Regions from separate parts of the Klebsiella sp. WOUb02 genome, predicted to be linked through region 2. Evidence: predicted binding sites of a transcription regulator. Region 2 holds the regulator's gene; the other holds the start of a gene.
What was found. Region 2 encodes Fur, which represses iron uptake genes when iron is present. Its sites were predicted from a motif close to ATAATAATGAGAACNACTATCAA; they were not measured.

Region 1: ftnA (non-heme ferritin) is a predicted target of Fur. The motif match lies at 1,957-1,979, and genes of this name have one in related genera.

What each region holds. Positions count from the first base shown of each region.
Region 1 is NZ_CP170110.1:483,388-491,178, forward strand. Features, by position in the region: gene tyrP (tyrosine transporter TyrP) at 1-848, opposite strand, end outside; gene ABOC21_RS09000 (YecH family metal-binding protein) at 1,042-1,281, shown strand; gene ftnA (non-heme ferritin) at 1,318-1,815, opposite strand; gene ABOC21_RS09010 (RpiB/LacA/LacB family sugar-phosphate isomerase) at 2,249-2,887, shown strand; gene ABOC21_RS09015 (MFS transporter) at 2,926-4,347, opposite strand; gene azuC (stress response protein AzuC) at 4,549-4,632, shown strand; partial or broken gene ABOC21_RS09025 (DUF2766 family protein) at 4,711-4,963, shown strand; gene ABOC21_RS09030 (heparinase II/III domain-containing protein) at 5,000-7,027, opposite strand; gene ABOC21_RS09035 (alginate lyase family protein) at 7,027-7,791, opposite strand, start outside.
Region 2 is NZ_CP170110.1:2,161,018-2,168,808, reverse strand. Features, by position in the region: gene nagE (PTS N-acetyl glucosamine transporter subunit IIABC) at 1-585, shown strand, start outside; gene glnS (glutamine--tRNA ligase) at 764-2,431, shown strand; gene chiP (chitoporin ChiP) at 2,863-4,266, shown strand; gene chiQ (ChiQ/YbfN family lipoprotein) at 4,314-4,646, shown strand; gene fur (ferric iron uptake transcriptional regulator) at 4,726-5,178, opposite strand; gene fldA (flavodoxin FldA) at 5,471-6,001, opposite strand; gene ybfE (LexA regulated protein) at 6,152-6,445, opposite strand; gene ybfF (esterase) at 6,579-7,352, opposite strand; gene seqA (replication initiation negative regulator SeqA) at 7,536-7,791, shown strand, end outside.

The DNA of each region.
Region 1 (7,791 bases), 1.7 Mb from region 2:
AGCGCCAGGTCGGCAAACAGATGAACCGCCAGTTCGACGTGCGGTGAGGCAACGACCTCTCTGATAGCCTCGAGCAGGCCGTTCAGGCCGGCATGCTGTCCGAGAAGAGCGGCAAAGGTTGGTGAGCTAATGCTGCCCAGCGTCGCCAGCTGCCAGAAAATATAGGCCACCAGCGGGATAAAGCTGCCGATGATAAATACCCGCCGCAGTTTACGAATATCGCCGTTAAGGTAGCTGACGATGCTCGGTACGCTGCCGTGAAAACCGAAAGAGGTAAAAATAACCGGGATCGCCGACAGCGCCAGTCCCTGCTGAAGCGGCAGAGTCAGCAGGTTTATCTGATGGATATGCGGTAGCAGCAGGGCCAGCATAATAGCGAGAAAAATAATCTTGGCGCTGAATAAAAAGCGGTTGCACAGATCGACCAGCGAGGTCCCGAGGCAAACCACCGCCCCGCCAATGCCGGTAAACAGCAGCACCCCGCCTGCCGGCGGAAGATTCCACTGCAGCCACTGGTTCAGGCTGGAGGCCAACAGCTCGCCTGCGCCGCTGATATAGGCGGCCGTCAGGGCGTACATCAGAAACAGCATGCAAAATCCGGTGGCCCACTGCCCGTAGCGCCCGAGGTAGCGGGCGGCGAGAGAGCCGAGCCCCATATCGGCCGGCACGTGCTGATAGACCTCCAGCAGCAGCAGCGCGGTATAGCACATCAACGCCCACAGGGCGATCAGCAGCCCGAGCGTGACGCCGAAACCGACGCCAGCGGATGCCAGAGGCATTGCCAGCATCCCTGCGCCAATAGTGGTCCCTGCCACGATTAAAATACTACCAAGAGTGCGATTCTTCACGTTTCTCTCTATCCATGAAGGAATTAACAATAAAATATGTCGCGCAGAGTATGTGAAATCGGCAGGTTCGTCAAATGAGGGTTACAGTGCTTGTCAGTAAAAGTTTACACGCCGGGAACCCGCGCTAATGCTGCGCTGGCGCAAGGCCTGAAGCTGTAAGGTGGTTTATCGTGGGCGTTTTACAGGAGGAGTTATGCAATCTATTCACGGTCATGAAGTTCTGCAGATGATGATCGCTTCAGGTGAACCCTACAGCGTTGCCAGCCTTGAAGCGGCGATAGTCGCCCGCTTTGGCGAGAAGGCCCGTTTTCATACCTGTTCGGCGGAAAATCTCACCGCCGGAGAGCTGGTGATATTTTTACAAAAGAAGGGAAAGTTTATTGCCGCAGATGCCGGATTTAGTACCAGCGAAAGTAAAATCTGTCAGCATTAATTGGGCGACAATGCCGAAGCATTGTCGCCGCTATAATTATTTCTGCGTATCGAGCGTTGCCAGCTCTTTATCAATAAAGTACAGACCTTCGCCGCTTTTACCGGCGAGGGTAAGTTTATCAATAACGGATTTAAACAGTTTCTCTTCTTCGTGCTGCTCGGCAACATACCACTGCAGGAAATTAAAGGTCGGATAATCCTGAGCGGACATGGCGGCGTGGGCCAGAGCGTTAATTTGCTGGGTGATCAGCTGCTCGTGTTCGTAGGTGACGCGGAACAGTTCATCCAGCGATGCGTACTCGGCAAACGGAGAGGAAATGGCGTTGATGCAGGGCAGGCTGCCGGTGTCGGTCAGGTAGTCAAACAGGCGCTGCATATGGGTCATCTCTTCCTGAGCGTGACGACGAAGAAACGCCGCCGCCCCTTCAAAGCTATGATAGCTGCACCAGGCGCTCATTTGCTGATAAAGCAAAGAGGAATAGAGTTCAAGGTTCATCTGCTCATTGAGCTTATCGATCATTTCTGTTTTCAGCATAGCGCGTGCTCCAAAATATAGGCATAAAGATTATTGTGCGCTCACTATAAGTTGTTATTTATTTATTTGCAAAAAGTAAATTAAAAAAACATTTATTAAAAATGAAAATGGGAATAAAACGCATTGGCAATTTAATAATTAATGAGAATGGTTTTAATTTATATTTAATAAATAACGCTAAGCGATCGCGGCGGATAAATGTGAGAAACCGCATAACCGACGACCGGGGGCCTGGCGCGGAGCTTGCCGATTGCGGAGCGGCAGGGAGGCGGATGTGGGAAGGGCGAGGGGCGAGGGCAAAAGTGTGAAGCACTACGTGATTTATAAAACAACTTTTCATAAAATTTGAAAGTGCGTTTGTTAAGTAGTAATGTCATAGCAACGTTAACGACCTATCGCTGAAGCACCCGCAAAGCATTCAGGAGAGTAAAGCATGAAAATTGCACTGATGATGGAAAACAGCCAGGCAAACAAAAATGCCATCATCCTCAACGAGCTCAACGCCGTTGCCGACGAGAAGGGCTTCCCGGTGTACAACGTGGGGATGAGCGATGAGCACGATCATCATCTGACCTATATTCACCTGGGCATCATGGCCAGCATTCTGCTGAATTCGCAGGCGGTGGACTTCGTGGTCACTGGCTGCGGCACCGGCCAGGGCGCGCTGATGTCCTTGAACATCCATCCGGGCGTGGTATGCGGCTACTGTATCGACCCGGCCGACGCCTTCCTGTTTGCCCAGATCAACAACGGCAACGCGCTCTCTCTGCCGTTTGCGAAAGGGTTCGGCTGGGGCGCAGAGCTGAACGTACGCTTTATTTTCGAAAAAGCGTTCACCGGCCGCAACGGGGAAGGCTATCCGCCGGAGCGTAAAGAGCCGCAGGTACGTAATGCCGGTATTCTGAATACGGTGAAAGCGGCGGTGGTGAAAGAGAATTACCTCGACACGCTGCGCGCTATCGATCCGGAGCTGGTTAAAACCGCCGTTTCCGGTCCGCGCTTCCAGCAGTGCTTCTTCGAGAATTGCCAGGATAAAGAGATCGAAGCGTTCGTGCGCCAGATCGTCGGTTAATCACCAGCAGGGCCAGCCGCGGCTGGCCCTGATTGCGCTTATGCTTTTTTGTTCGACACGCTGCTTCCGGCATCCGCGGCCAGCTTCAGGCTATCCACCATTCCCACCAGACAAATCAGCGCAATAAACGCGAACGACAGGCGAAAGCTAATGCCGGGCAGGCTCGACAGGCTCAGCCATTCGCTCAGCTTTTCCCCGATACGAATGCCTATCGCGCCGAGGGTTATCCCTAAGCCAACCGCCAGCTGCGAGGCGGTGCTGAACAAGGTGTTGGCGTAGCTCATTTGCGCCGGCGGGACATCGGCAAAGGCCAGAGTGCTGATGCCGGTGAACTGAATCGAACGGAAAACGCCGCCAAGATACAGGATCGTCAGGATTAACCACACCGGCGTTTGCGGGGTTAAAAACGCGCAGGCCAGCAGCGACAGAACGTTAAGCGCGCCGTTAATCAACAGCAGGCGGCGAAAGCCGAGCCAGCGGATAAGCGGCGTGGTCGCGGGCTTAATCGTGAAGTTGCCGACGAACACGGCGAGCACCAGCAGCCCCGAGTGGAAGGGATCCATGCCGAATCCAACCTGGAACAGCAGCGGCAGCAGGAAGGGCACGGCGCTGATGGAGGCGCGAAATAGCGAGCCGCCGTACATGGTGACCCGGAACGTGGGGACCCGCAGCGCGTCGAGGCGCACCATCGGCCAGGCGGCGCGGCGGAAGTGGCGCAGCGAGAACAGCATGCAGCCGATCCCAAGCCCCAGCAGCGCCAGGGGCTTCCAGCCCTCGGGCCGATTGTCGCCGAGGATCTCCATGGCGCTGACCAGGCTGACCATCGCCACCGAGGTGGCCAGGAAGCCGGGAAGGTCGAACGGCCGCCGCTCCTCCTCGCGGATATCGGGAATAATGCGCAGCGACAGAGCCATCGCCGCGAGGCCCAGCGGGACGTTAATAAAGAAAATCCAGTGCCAGCTGGCGTAGCTGGTAATAAAGCCGCCCAGCGGCGGGCCAATAATCGGCGCCACCAGCGCGGGCCAGGTCAGCGTCGCAATGGCCTTAATTAGCTGGTGCTTCGGGGTGGTACGCAGCACCGCCAGCCGGCCGACCGGGACCATCAGCGCGCCGCCCATCCCCTGCAGGATGCGCATGGCGACAAAGGTATCGACGCTGGTTGAAAGGCCGCAGAACACCGAGGCAAGGGTAAAAATCGCCAGCGCGAGAGTGAAGACCCTGCGCGCGCCGAAACGATCGGCTATCCAGCCGCTGGCCGGGATCAAAACCGCCAGCGTAATCAGGTAGGCGCTGATCCCGATATTGAGATCCACCGCCGCCACGCCAAAATCTTTCGCCATATCCGGTAGCGCGGTGGCGATCACCGTACCGTCGAGAAACTCCATGAAAAAGGCCCCGGCAACCAGCAGCGCTGGCGCCGAGAACGCCCGGTCTTCCCGGGCGGAGATGTTTGTGGTCATTGTGTTGTCGCCATAGCCCGCTGAGATCGTGAGCAGGAGAGGGGGGAAGGCTCCGGCTCCGCTCGCTTTTTTGTTAAATTTAAAATGCAGTCTGCAATTTTATTTGTGATTTGGCGCACATTTAAATTGATTTTTGTGATGCTGGTCATATTATATACGTACAAAAATTAACACCTGCATAACAAAAAACGGAGTGACGCCATGAAGCTGCGCAAGATCCTGAAAAGCATTTTTGACACCTACTGCAAGACCTTCAAAGATGTGCCGCCGGCCGGCATGTTCTGATAAAAAACCTGCTGCGGCAGGTTTTTTTATCTCGACCGATTTAGGGTACTATTACGCTCCTGCAAAAAGGAGTAAAAAATGTCTCAACGCCTTACCGAACAAGACGAGCTGGTTTCCGACGTCGTTGCCTGTCAGACTGGTTATCAAACAGATCCTCGACGTCATTGACGTTATCGCCCCTGTAGAAGTGCGCGAAAAGATGGCTACTCAGCTTAAAGCTATCGATTTTTCTGGCCACCCCTCGTCATCCGACCCGGTTACGATGCGCGCGGTGCAAAAGGCGATTGCCCTGATTGAGCTGAAGTTCACCCCGCAAAGCGAAGCGCACTAATCAGTAAATAAAAAATGGCGCCGGAGCGCCAAAAGATCACGATAGCGGGGAGTGAGGGGCGTGCCGAAAGGGGGCCGATACGCTGGGGAGCGCGCCGCGATCGCCGCTAATTGCGATCCGGGTCGCTCCGTCGGCTCGCCACAGCGTAAGCCGGGTGCCGCAATCGTCATGATGGACGCTCACGTCCGTCAGCGGCATTTGGCTGGCAAAATCCCAGAGACAGAGGAAGCGCGTCTGAGGTTGATGGCTGCGCATCACCAGATAGCTGAGTTCGCCCAGCGCGGGATTATCGGGCGCATAGCCCTGCCACAGCTCCCCGTCGCCGGCTAGCCACAGTGCGAAGGTTTCGCTCCCGGCGGCAAAGTGGCGCGGTTGGCAGTTCTGCAGCGGCACCATCGTGGCTCCCCGCATCTTTTGCAGCGGCCCGCTCAGCGCGAACGGCATCGCCAGGCCGCTTTGATCCAGCGCCCGTGCCGCCAGGTGCAGCGTGAAGTCCAGCTGCTGTCGATGCGGGTTGTCGATCGTCGCAAGATCGATCAGGACATCGCCCGCCCACAATAGCTGCCGGCGAAACCGCACGTCTCGCCAGGCGGCGCTGTCCCACTCTATCCGCGTATGGCTGTTTAAAACCGGCGGGGGAGAACGCCAGTCAACTTCGCCGTCCAGCCACTGAAAATCCTCGCCCTGATGCCAGCCGCTGATGTTGGTGTTGGCCGGCGGCTGGTTGCCCTGATTAATGGATAACGTGTTGTGGGTAGCGCTTTGCTTGTAGTAGTCGTAATGCATACGCGCGCCGTATCCGGTAGTGCCGAGGTCGGGAAGCAGCGCGCGATCCCGGTGCCAGATGAGCAGGCTCAGCCGGTCATAATGGTCGTGCTCGCCGCCGTAGGGGCTGTGTTTTATCATCACCACCCGCTGCTCTGCGGGCCGTCGCCAGAGCGTTAGCCCGGCGCCGGGAGCATATAACGAGTTTGTCGGAATCAGCGGCGGTACGTCGTCGGGAAACGGCGCATCGCGCCAAAGTAGCGCATCGAGAGTCAGGTCGTCGCCCACCGTGTGCCTGAGCACGGCGGCATAGCGCGGATCGCGCCAAATATGCCACGCAAATTCATAGATATCGTTGTGGTACAGCTTTTCCTGTCCCGGGAGGCAATCATTGAGCCGGGGGAAGGTACCGTCCGGGAGTAACAGCGAGAGCGGAAAGCTGAGCATTTTTTTATACCATGGCCCATCAATCAGGCTCCAGCGCGTGCCGCGGGCCAGCTTTTCGAAGGCAAAAAAGCCCTCCAGCGCGTAGTAGTGGTAATGAATTGACCCTTCGAACCACAGCCCTTCGCTAAGCAGCCCGTTCGCCAACTGCCAGCGCAGCCCGTAGGTTTGGTTAACGGCAAAATCAAGCAGCTCTTCGTCCTGCAGCACGAAGCCGAGTACCGCGAGGGCGGCGCTGATTTTAACTTCATGGTTATGAATCTGCGGGCTGCGGTGCTGGCGCAGAAACAGCGCCGCGCAGCGCAGCAGGCGGCTGCGAATATGCTGCTGCTGTTCGGCGGATAGCGTCTGCGCGATAAAGTCGTATCCCAGAGCCATCTCAAGAATACAGTTGGCTTCACAGAGCGTCTGGGCGTTCATTTTGCCCGGTCCGTTGTGGGGAATATCGCCATGCACTTCATAATCGGGATAGACGTCGGCATAGCCAATGAGCAGCTCGGCGACTTTACTGGCGTAACGCTGCTCTCCGGTCAGGCGCCACAGTAATCCCAGACGATAGCAGGCGCCGGCATTTCGGCCGTTCAGTTCGCGCCACCACGCGCCGTCGTACGGCTCGCCGCTGAAGATTTCATCATCCACCGGGCAGCGGTGGCGAGTGGGTGAATCCGCTTGCCAAATCAGGCGTACGCTATGCTGCGGACAAAAATAGTACAGATTCCAGCTGGCGATGCCCGTCTGCGGGATCTGCACCGGCATCGCTAGTTCGTCCGCATGTTCAGATGCCAGTTTCGCCACCTGCGTAGCGTTGGCTGCTCGGGCCGCAATCGCCGGCCACAGCCCGGAAAATTGGATCATTATTTGCTCTCTCCATCCCTGGACTGCAGAGGTAACGGCGCGATCAGGGTCGTAATATCATCCGGATATTTCTCCTTCAGCCAGCGGGCTTTCTGCACAAATTCATTATCCTGCGGCCACGCGTGCGCGGCGGAGGCGAGGTTAAACAGCGCCTTTTTATCCTCAGGTTTATCCAGGTCTTTCCATGGCCAGGTTTTATCGCTATTGATAAAGCCGGCAATGTACTGATAGCCCTTGCGCAGGCTATGGTCGTCAAGAGAAAAGTTCCAGATATCGACTCCGGTCTTTTCGCCCAGTCGGCCAAGTTGACTGTAGGCTTCGAGGTTAAAATTACTGTAGTGCCAGGGACGGGTACGCTCGATCTCCGCCATCTGGCGGCCTTGACCGTCAAATTGCCCGGCGATTCGGCGCAGCTGCGTGATTTGCAAGCGCTTTTTCGCCTCGTCGCTTTTGCCGCTAAACAGCGCGAAGGTGGCCGCCTGCAGGTCAAACCACGTACCGTGATTGTTGTGCCAGTTATCCTCTTCAAAGCCGTTTTTGCTGGTGGTCATCCAGGAGTAGAAATCGCCAAACCACCGCTGCAGATGATGGTAGTCATCTTCGCTGAGCTGCCCGGATGGGCGCAACAGTTCGATGGCATCCACGACGCTAACCAGCGCCCGGCTATCAATAATTCCGATGCCGCGGCCGGTATTAATACCGGGAATCGCCTGGGCGTATTCAAGATTTGGATTCATCCGCGTGCCGGGAGAGAGAAACCAGCC
Region 2 (7,791 bases):
TCCGTCGGTGATGAGATGAAAAAAGTGGTCGCGCGTGGCCCGGTAGCCGCAACTGCCACCACAGCCAATAGCGCACCTGTCGCCGCTGCGGCGGTAAAACCGCAGGCCGTGGCTAACGCGAAAACTATCGCCGCGCTGGTTTCACCGATTACCGGTGATATTGTGGCGCTGGAGCAGGTTCCGGACGAAGCGTTCGCCAGCAAGGCCGTCGGCGACGGCGTGGCGGTGAAACCGACCGATAAGATCGTGGTCTCCCCGGCCGCAGGTACCATCGTTAAGATCTTCAATACCAACCACGCGTTCTGTCTGGAAACGGAAAACGGCGCGGAAATCGTCGTCCATATGGGCATCGATACCGTCGCGCTGGACGGCCAGGGCTTCAAACGCCTGGTAGAAGAGGGCGCAGAAGTGAAGGCCGGTCAGCCGATTCTGGAAATGGATCTGGACTTCCTCAACGCGAACGCCCGGTCGATGATCAGTCCGGTAGTCTGCAGCAACAGCGATGATTACAGCGCGCTGGTGATTCAGGCGACCGGTAAAGTTGTCGCCGGCCAGACGCCGCTGTATGAGATTAAAGGCAAGTAAGGCTCCTGAGTAGAGTTTATGCCTGTGCGGCGGGGGGAAACCTCCGCCGCTTTTTTTTGCCGCAAATGACCCCATAATCTCCTTCAGATACGTATTTTCAGTAACTAATAGTTGTCTCTACGTCCTGCTTGTAAGATCATGTCCCGTTATACGTTGTTTACGCTTTGAGGAACCCATGATGAGTGAGGCTGAAGCCCGCCCAACTAACTTTATTCGTCAGATCATCGATGAAGATCTGGCTACTGGTAAGCACACCACCGTTCATACGCGCTTCCCGCCGGAGCCGAACGGTTATCTGCACATTGGCCACGCCAAATCAATTTGCCTGAACTTCGGCATTGCTCAGGATTACCAGGGCCAATGCAACCTGCGCTTCGATGACACCAACCCGGTGAAAGAAGATATCGAATACGTTGAGTCGATTAAAAACGACGTGCAGTGGTTAGGTTTTCACTGGTCCGGGAAAGTTTGCTACTCGTCTGATTATTTCGACCAACTGCACAGCTACGCCGTTGAGCTGATTAATAAAGGCCTGGCATACGTTGACGAACTGTCGGCGGAAGAGATTCGCGAATACCGCGGTTCGCTGAAGGCGCCGGGCAAAAACAGCCCTTACCGCGATCGCAGCGTGGAAGAGAACCTGGCGCTGTTTGAAAAAATGCGCGCCGGCGGTTTTGTGGAAGGTAAAGCCTGCCTGCGTGCGAAAATCGATATGGCCTCGCCGTTTATCGTTATGCGCGACCCGGTGCTGTACCGCATTAAATTCGCCGATCACCATCAGACCGGCAGCAAGTGGTGCATCTACCCGATGTACGACTTTACCCACTGCATCAGCGATGCGCTGGAAGGTATCACGCACTCTCTGTGTACCCTGGAGTTCCAGGACAACCGTCGCCTGTACGATTGGGTGCTGGATAACATCAGCATCCCGGCTCACCCGCGCCAGTACGAATTCTCGCGCCTGAATCTCGAATATACCGTGATGTCCAAGCGCAAGCTGAACCAGCTGGTGACCGAGAAGCACGTGGAAGGCTGGGACGATCCGCGTATGCCGACCATTTCCGGCCTGCGTCGCCGCGGCTATACCGCCGAATCGATTCGCGAGTTCTGTAAGCGCATCGGCGTAACCAAACAGGACAACACCATTGAAATGGCGTCGCTGGAGTCCTGCATTCGCGAAGATCTGAACGAAAACGCCCCGCGCGCGATGGCCGTTATCGATCCGGTAAAACTGGTTATCGAAAACTATCCGCAGGGCGGCAGTGAAAATGTGAATATGCCTAATCATCCGAGCAAGCCGGAGATGGGCAGCCGCGACGTGCCGTTCAGCGGTGAAATCTGGATCGATCGCGCGGACTTCCGTGAGGAAGCCAACAAGCAGTACAAGCGTCTGGTGCTGGGCAAAGAGGTTCGCCTGCGCAATGCCTACGTGATCAAAGCCGAGCGCGTAGAGAAGGATGCGGAAGGCAATATCACCACAATCTTCTGTACCTATGATGCCGATACGCTGAGCAAAGATCCGGCGGACGGCCGCAAGGTGAAGGGCGTTATCCACTGGGTGAGCGCGGCGCACGCGCTGCCGGTAGAAATTCGCCTGTATGACCGCCTGTTCAGCGTGCCGAATCCGGGCGCCGAAGAGGATTTCCTTGCCGTCATGAACCCTGAATCGCTGGTTATCAAGCACGGCTTCGCCGAGCCGAGCCTGGCGCAGGCGCAGGCCGGTAAGGCCCTGCAGTTCGAGCGTGAGGGCTACTTCTGCCTCGACAGCCGCTATGCAAGCGCTGACCATCTGGTGTTCAACCGCACCGTCGGCCTGCGCGATACCTGGGCGAAGATCGGCGCATAAACCCGCATCGCCATTGAAAACGCCGCACCCCGCGGCGTTTTTTACTTCCGTATTTACCCGCCCGGGTCGGTTATTTTCGCGATGCGAATTAATCTTGTTTACAGCCTGTAATATATCCCGCCAGCCTCCCCGGCTATTGTCGCGTAAAAAATCGCTGTAAGCGTTTTCATTTCCCTCTTTATCCTTATTTCGCAGAGAATTAGGTGCTAAATGTACGAAATTTAAGACTGTAACAAACAGACATAGATTATGTGCGCTTTGTCATAATCTTAAGCTTTGGTCGGCGAAAGAGATTGATAATTCGCGTCACGAAAAATAGTCTATCGATAGCGGATATGCGGACTTTTACCGCCCCGCTTTTTAGCAGTCTTATTTATTTTTCGCGGCTTGCCTTTGGCTCCGCGTTTTAAAACGTCAAAGAGGATATGCACATGCGTACGTTTAGTGGCAAACGTAGTACGCTGGCGCTGGCTATTGCCGCCGTCACCGCGATGTCGAGCTGGATCGTTGTTCCGCAGGCCAGCGCAGCAGGTTTTATCGATGATTCCACGTTAACCGGCGGTATCTATTACTGGCAGCGTGAGCGCGACCGTAAAGATGTTACCGACGGCGATAAGTACAAAACCAACCTTTCGCATTCAACCTGGAACGCCAACCTGGATTTCCAGTCCGGCTATGCTGCCGATATGTTTGGTATTGACGTGGCTGCCTTTACCGCAATTGAGATGGCGGAAAGCAGCGAAAGCGGCCACCCGAACGAAATTGCCTTCTCCTCAAGGAATAAAGCCTACGACGAAGATTACTCCGGCGATAAGAGCGGGATCAGCCTCTATAAAGCGGCGGCGAAATTTAAGTATGGCCCGGTGTGGGCGCGTGCTGGCTACATTCAACCAACCGGGCAAACGCTGCTGGCTCCGCACTGGAGCTTTATGCCGGGCACTTATCAGGGCGCTGAAGCCGGGGCCAACTTTGATTACGGCGACTCTGGCGCGCTGAGCTTCTCCTACATGTGGACCAACGAATACAAAGCGCCGTGGCACATTGAGATGGATGAGTTCTACCAGAACGATAAGAAGACGAAAGTCGATTATCTGCACTCCATCGGCGCCAAATATGATTTTAAAAACGACCTCGTGCTGGAGGCCGCGTTTGGCCAGGCTCAGGGCTATATCGACCAGTATTTTGCTAAGGCCAGCTATAAATTTGACGTTGCCGGCACCCCGTTAAACACCAGCTATCAGTTCTACGGCACCCGCGATAAGGTCAGCAACGGCGGCGCGAACGATATTTACGACGGCACCGCCTGGCTGCAGGCGCTGACCTTTGGCTACAAGGTTGCCGACGTGCTGGACCTGCGTCTGGAAGGCACCTGGGTTAAGGCCGAGGGCCAGCAGGGCTACTTCCTGCAGCGTATGACCCCAACCTACGCATCTTCTAACGGTCGCCTGGACGTGTGGTGGGATAACCGCTCCGACTTCAACGCCAACGGTGAAAAGGCCGTGTTCTTCGGCGCCATGTATGACATGAAAAACTGGAATATGCCGGGCTGGGCGTTTGGCGCGTCTTACGTTTATGCATGGGATGCGAAGCCGGGCAAAATGGCGACGCCAGATGCCTACTACAACGCCGACAAACGTCTGGAAGAGTCGGCCTACAGCCTCGATGCCATGTATACCGTGCAGGATGGCCGGGCGAAGGGAACGTTGTTCAAGCTCCACTTCACCCAGTACGACAACCACTCCGATATTCCTAGCTGGAGCGGCGGCTACGGCAATATCTTCCAGGATGAGCGCGACGTGAAGTTTATGGTTATTGCTCCGTTCACTATTTTCTGATGCCGCAGCCGCGGGCGTAAGCCTGCCGCCAGTCCGTGAGGTTGATTATGAAAAAGCTATTGCTCATCGCCATGCTGGCATCGGGCCTGGTGGCCTGTACGCAGTCACCGGCGCCAAAAGAAGATACTAAATTGAAGGACGCCTACAGCGCCTGCATCAATACGGCAGAAGGGAATCCGGATAAAGTTCAGGCCTGCCAGAGCGTGCTGAACGTTCTTAAAGAGGATAAGCAGCACCAGCAGTTCGCCACGCAGGAAAGCGTGCGCGTGCTGGATTATCAGCAGTGTATCCTGGCGACCCGCACCGGCAACGATCAGGCGGTGAAAGCCCGCTGCGACCAGATCTGGAAAGAGATCCGCCGCAACAATACCCGGCCCTGATTTCCCTCGTACCTCCTATTTGCGGGCATAAAAAAAGCCAACCTTCGGGTTGGCTTTTTGCTGCTTACGCGGCGGGAAACTATTTTTCCACCGCGTCGTGCGCGTGTTCATTTTCGCGGCAATCGCCTTCCGCACAGTGGCCGTACAGGTACAGGCTGTGGTTGGTCAGGCGGATACCGTGACGGTGGGCAATTTCACGCTGACGCGCTTCGATGGAGTCATCGCTGAACTCAATCACTTTGCCGCAATCGAGGCAAATCAGGTGATCGTGATGATGCTGCTGCGTCAGTTCGAAAACGGATTTACCGCCTTCAAAATTATGGCGGGTAACAATGCCGGCATCATCAAACTGGTTCAGTACGCGGTAAACGGTGGCCAGACCGATCTCTTCACCCATGTCGATCAGGCGTTTGTATAAATCTTCCGCGCTGACGTGATGGTTATCCGGCCCCTGCAGCACTTCCAGAATTTTTAATCGTGGAAGTGTGACTTTCAGGCCAGCCTTCTTCAATGCGGTATTGTTGTCAGTCATGCGGAATCTGTCCTGTTGCTAAACGATCTACTTCCATTAGCGGAAGTAATACAGAGAATCACCCGATGTAATGCGTTTCATTATAGAACTGCCATGATGAAATGAAAACCGCAAGCATCGAGCCTTTTATGCTGTCAAAAACGAGGCACAGGCTACAAACTGCGTCACGTCTCCTCGTTAAATCAGAGGACATTGTACAGATATGTGATTAAAAGTTAAAAACTTGTAGCTATTAGTTTTATTGCTTTTACCTATTAATACGGCGATATCCCAGGATAGCGCCGTTTAACGATCAGGCGTTTATGATTTCTTCGAGATGCAGTTCTTCAGAAACCTGCTTAACCCATTTCTCTACGCGCTCGTTGGTCAGCTCAGGCTGACGGTCTTCATCGATAGCCAGACCGACGAAATGGTCGTCATCAGCGAGACCTTTAGAGGCTTCGAAATGGTAGCCCGCCGTTGGCCAGTGGCCGACGATGGTTGCGCCGCGCGGTTCGATGATGTCGCGAATGGTTCCCAGCGCGTCACAGAAGTATTCAGCGTAGTCTTCCTGGTCGCCGCAGCCAAACAGGGCGACGAGCTTGCCGTTGAAGTCGACCTCTTCCAGCGTCGGGAAGAAATCGTCCCAGTCACACTGTGCTTCACCGTAGTACCAGGTTGGGATGCCCAGCAGCAGAATGTCATGACCCTGCAGGTCTTCTTTGCTGCTTTTGGCAATGTCGTGAACATCAGCAACGTCTTTACCAAGCTGCTTTTGGATCATTTTTGCAATATTTTCGGTGTTGCCGGTGTCGCTGCCAAAAAAGATGCCGATGATTGCCATGAGTAAAATAACCTCTTGAAACTTAATGATGTGGTAGTGGCGTAATGCCCGCAGATAACGGCAATCATAGCAGAACAGGGAAGGGCGCGGAAACAGCAATCACGCCCGACTGCACACTCTGCTACATGAAAGTGTTGTTTTTGCGGTTTCTCAGGCTTTACTCTGGCTATGCAGGGCCGCCAGCTGGTTCATCAACATCTCTTCAATCAGATCGCTGCGGTTCATATTGCGGGCATCGGCCAGCTCATTGAGCGCATCAACCGCTTCAGCGTTGAGCTTGAGCTCCACGCGCCTTAAGCCGCGAACTTTGTCGCGTTTAAGCTGGTTGCGTTTATTGATGCGCAGCTGCTCGTCGCGCGAAAGCGGATTGGTCTTTGGTCTACCCGGGCGACGCTCGGTTGCGAACAAATCTAATGTCGTACGGTCCGTTTGTTCTTTTGCCATGATTCAGAGTGACTTCGGGGAAACAAATTGTCGGGCCATTGCCGACACAGATAGCGCGCCATAATACATCAGGCGAACCGCTGCGCCAACGACCGCGGGCATTCTGCGGCGCGGTCGGGCAGTTTTTAGCCAGTTATGCCGCTAAAGAGGAGAGATATCGGCGAATGGCGCGCAATACCGCTTCCGGTTTCTCCGCATGGACCCAATGGCCCGCGCCGGCAATCACGTGCGCGCGGGCCTGAGGGAACTGAGCCAGCAGCGCGTCGCGATACTCATCGGTCACGTAGGGTGAGTTGCCGCCCGGGATAAACAGGGCCGGATGCGGCCAGGCGGGAACCGGCTGCCAGCCAACGATATGGCTATATTGATCCCACAGGACCGGCACGTTAAACCGCCACTGGCCGTCAACGAAGGACTTCAGCAGGAACTGAATCACGCCCTCCTCCTGTAGATGCTGGCGCATAATTGCCGCCGCCTGCTGACGGGTTGCGGCGCCGGCGGCGGTCACGGCGTTGATGGCGGCAAAGATTTCGTCATGGCGGCGGACGTGATAATCCACCGGCGCGATATCGATAGCCACCAGGCCGTCGATGCGGTCAGGAGCCAGGGCGCTTAGCGCCATCACCGCTTTACCGCCCATCGAGTGGCCGATAAAGGTCGCTTTTTCCAGCTGCAGATCGTCAAGGGTGTCGAGCAGATCCTCAGCCATAGCGGCGTAGGTCATCTGCGGATCGCGCGGGGAAAGGCCGTGATTGCGCATATCGACCTGCAGGATATCGTAGTCGGCAACCAGGTCGCGTGCGAGGATCCCCAGGTTATCAAGGCTGCCAAACAGACCGTGAACGAGGACCACAGGGGAATTATTGTGCGGATTTTGTGCAGATTGCGCGCGGCTATTTAATTTCATGGCAAAGTTCTTTTTTTCGCTCCGTCGGGTTAGGGTATTATGTTGGACATTCTGCCATCCGGCTGCAAGACCCAGAGCTCTCTGAGTTTTACCGCCATCCTGGTTTGACGCTATCCGCGGTCAGGATTTGTCCTTATAATCCTGACAACTTGTATTCAGAATAAGATATCGCACTGGATTAAGATGAAAACAATTGAAGTTGATGATGATCTCTATCGCTATATTGCCAGCCACACCCAGCATATTGGTGAGAGTGCATCCGACATTTTACGGCGCATGCTGAAATTTTCCGCCGCTTCCCAGACCGCCGCCGCCGCTGCGAAAGCCGCCCCGGCGCAGGCTCCGACCGCTGCCGTTGAGGTCAAGCCTGCCAACCCGGCGAAAGATAAGGTTCGCGCGATGCGCGAGCTGCTGTTATCTGATGAATACGCCGATCAAA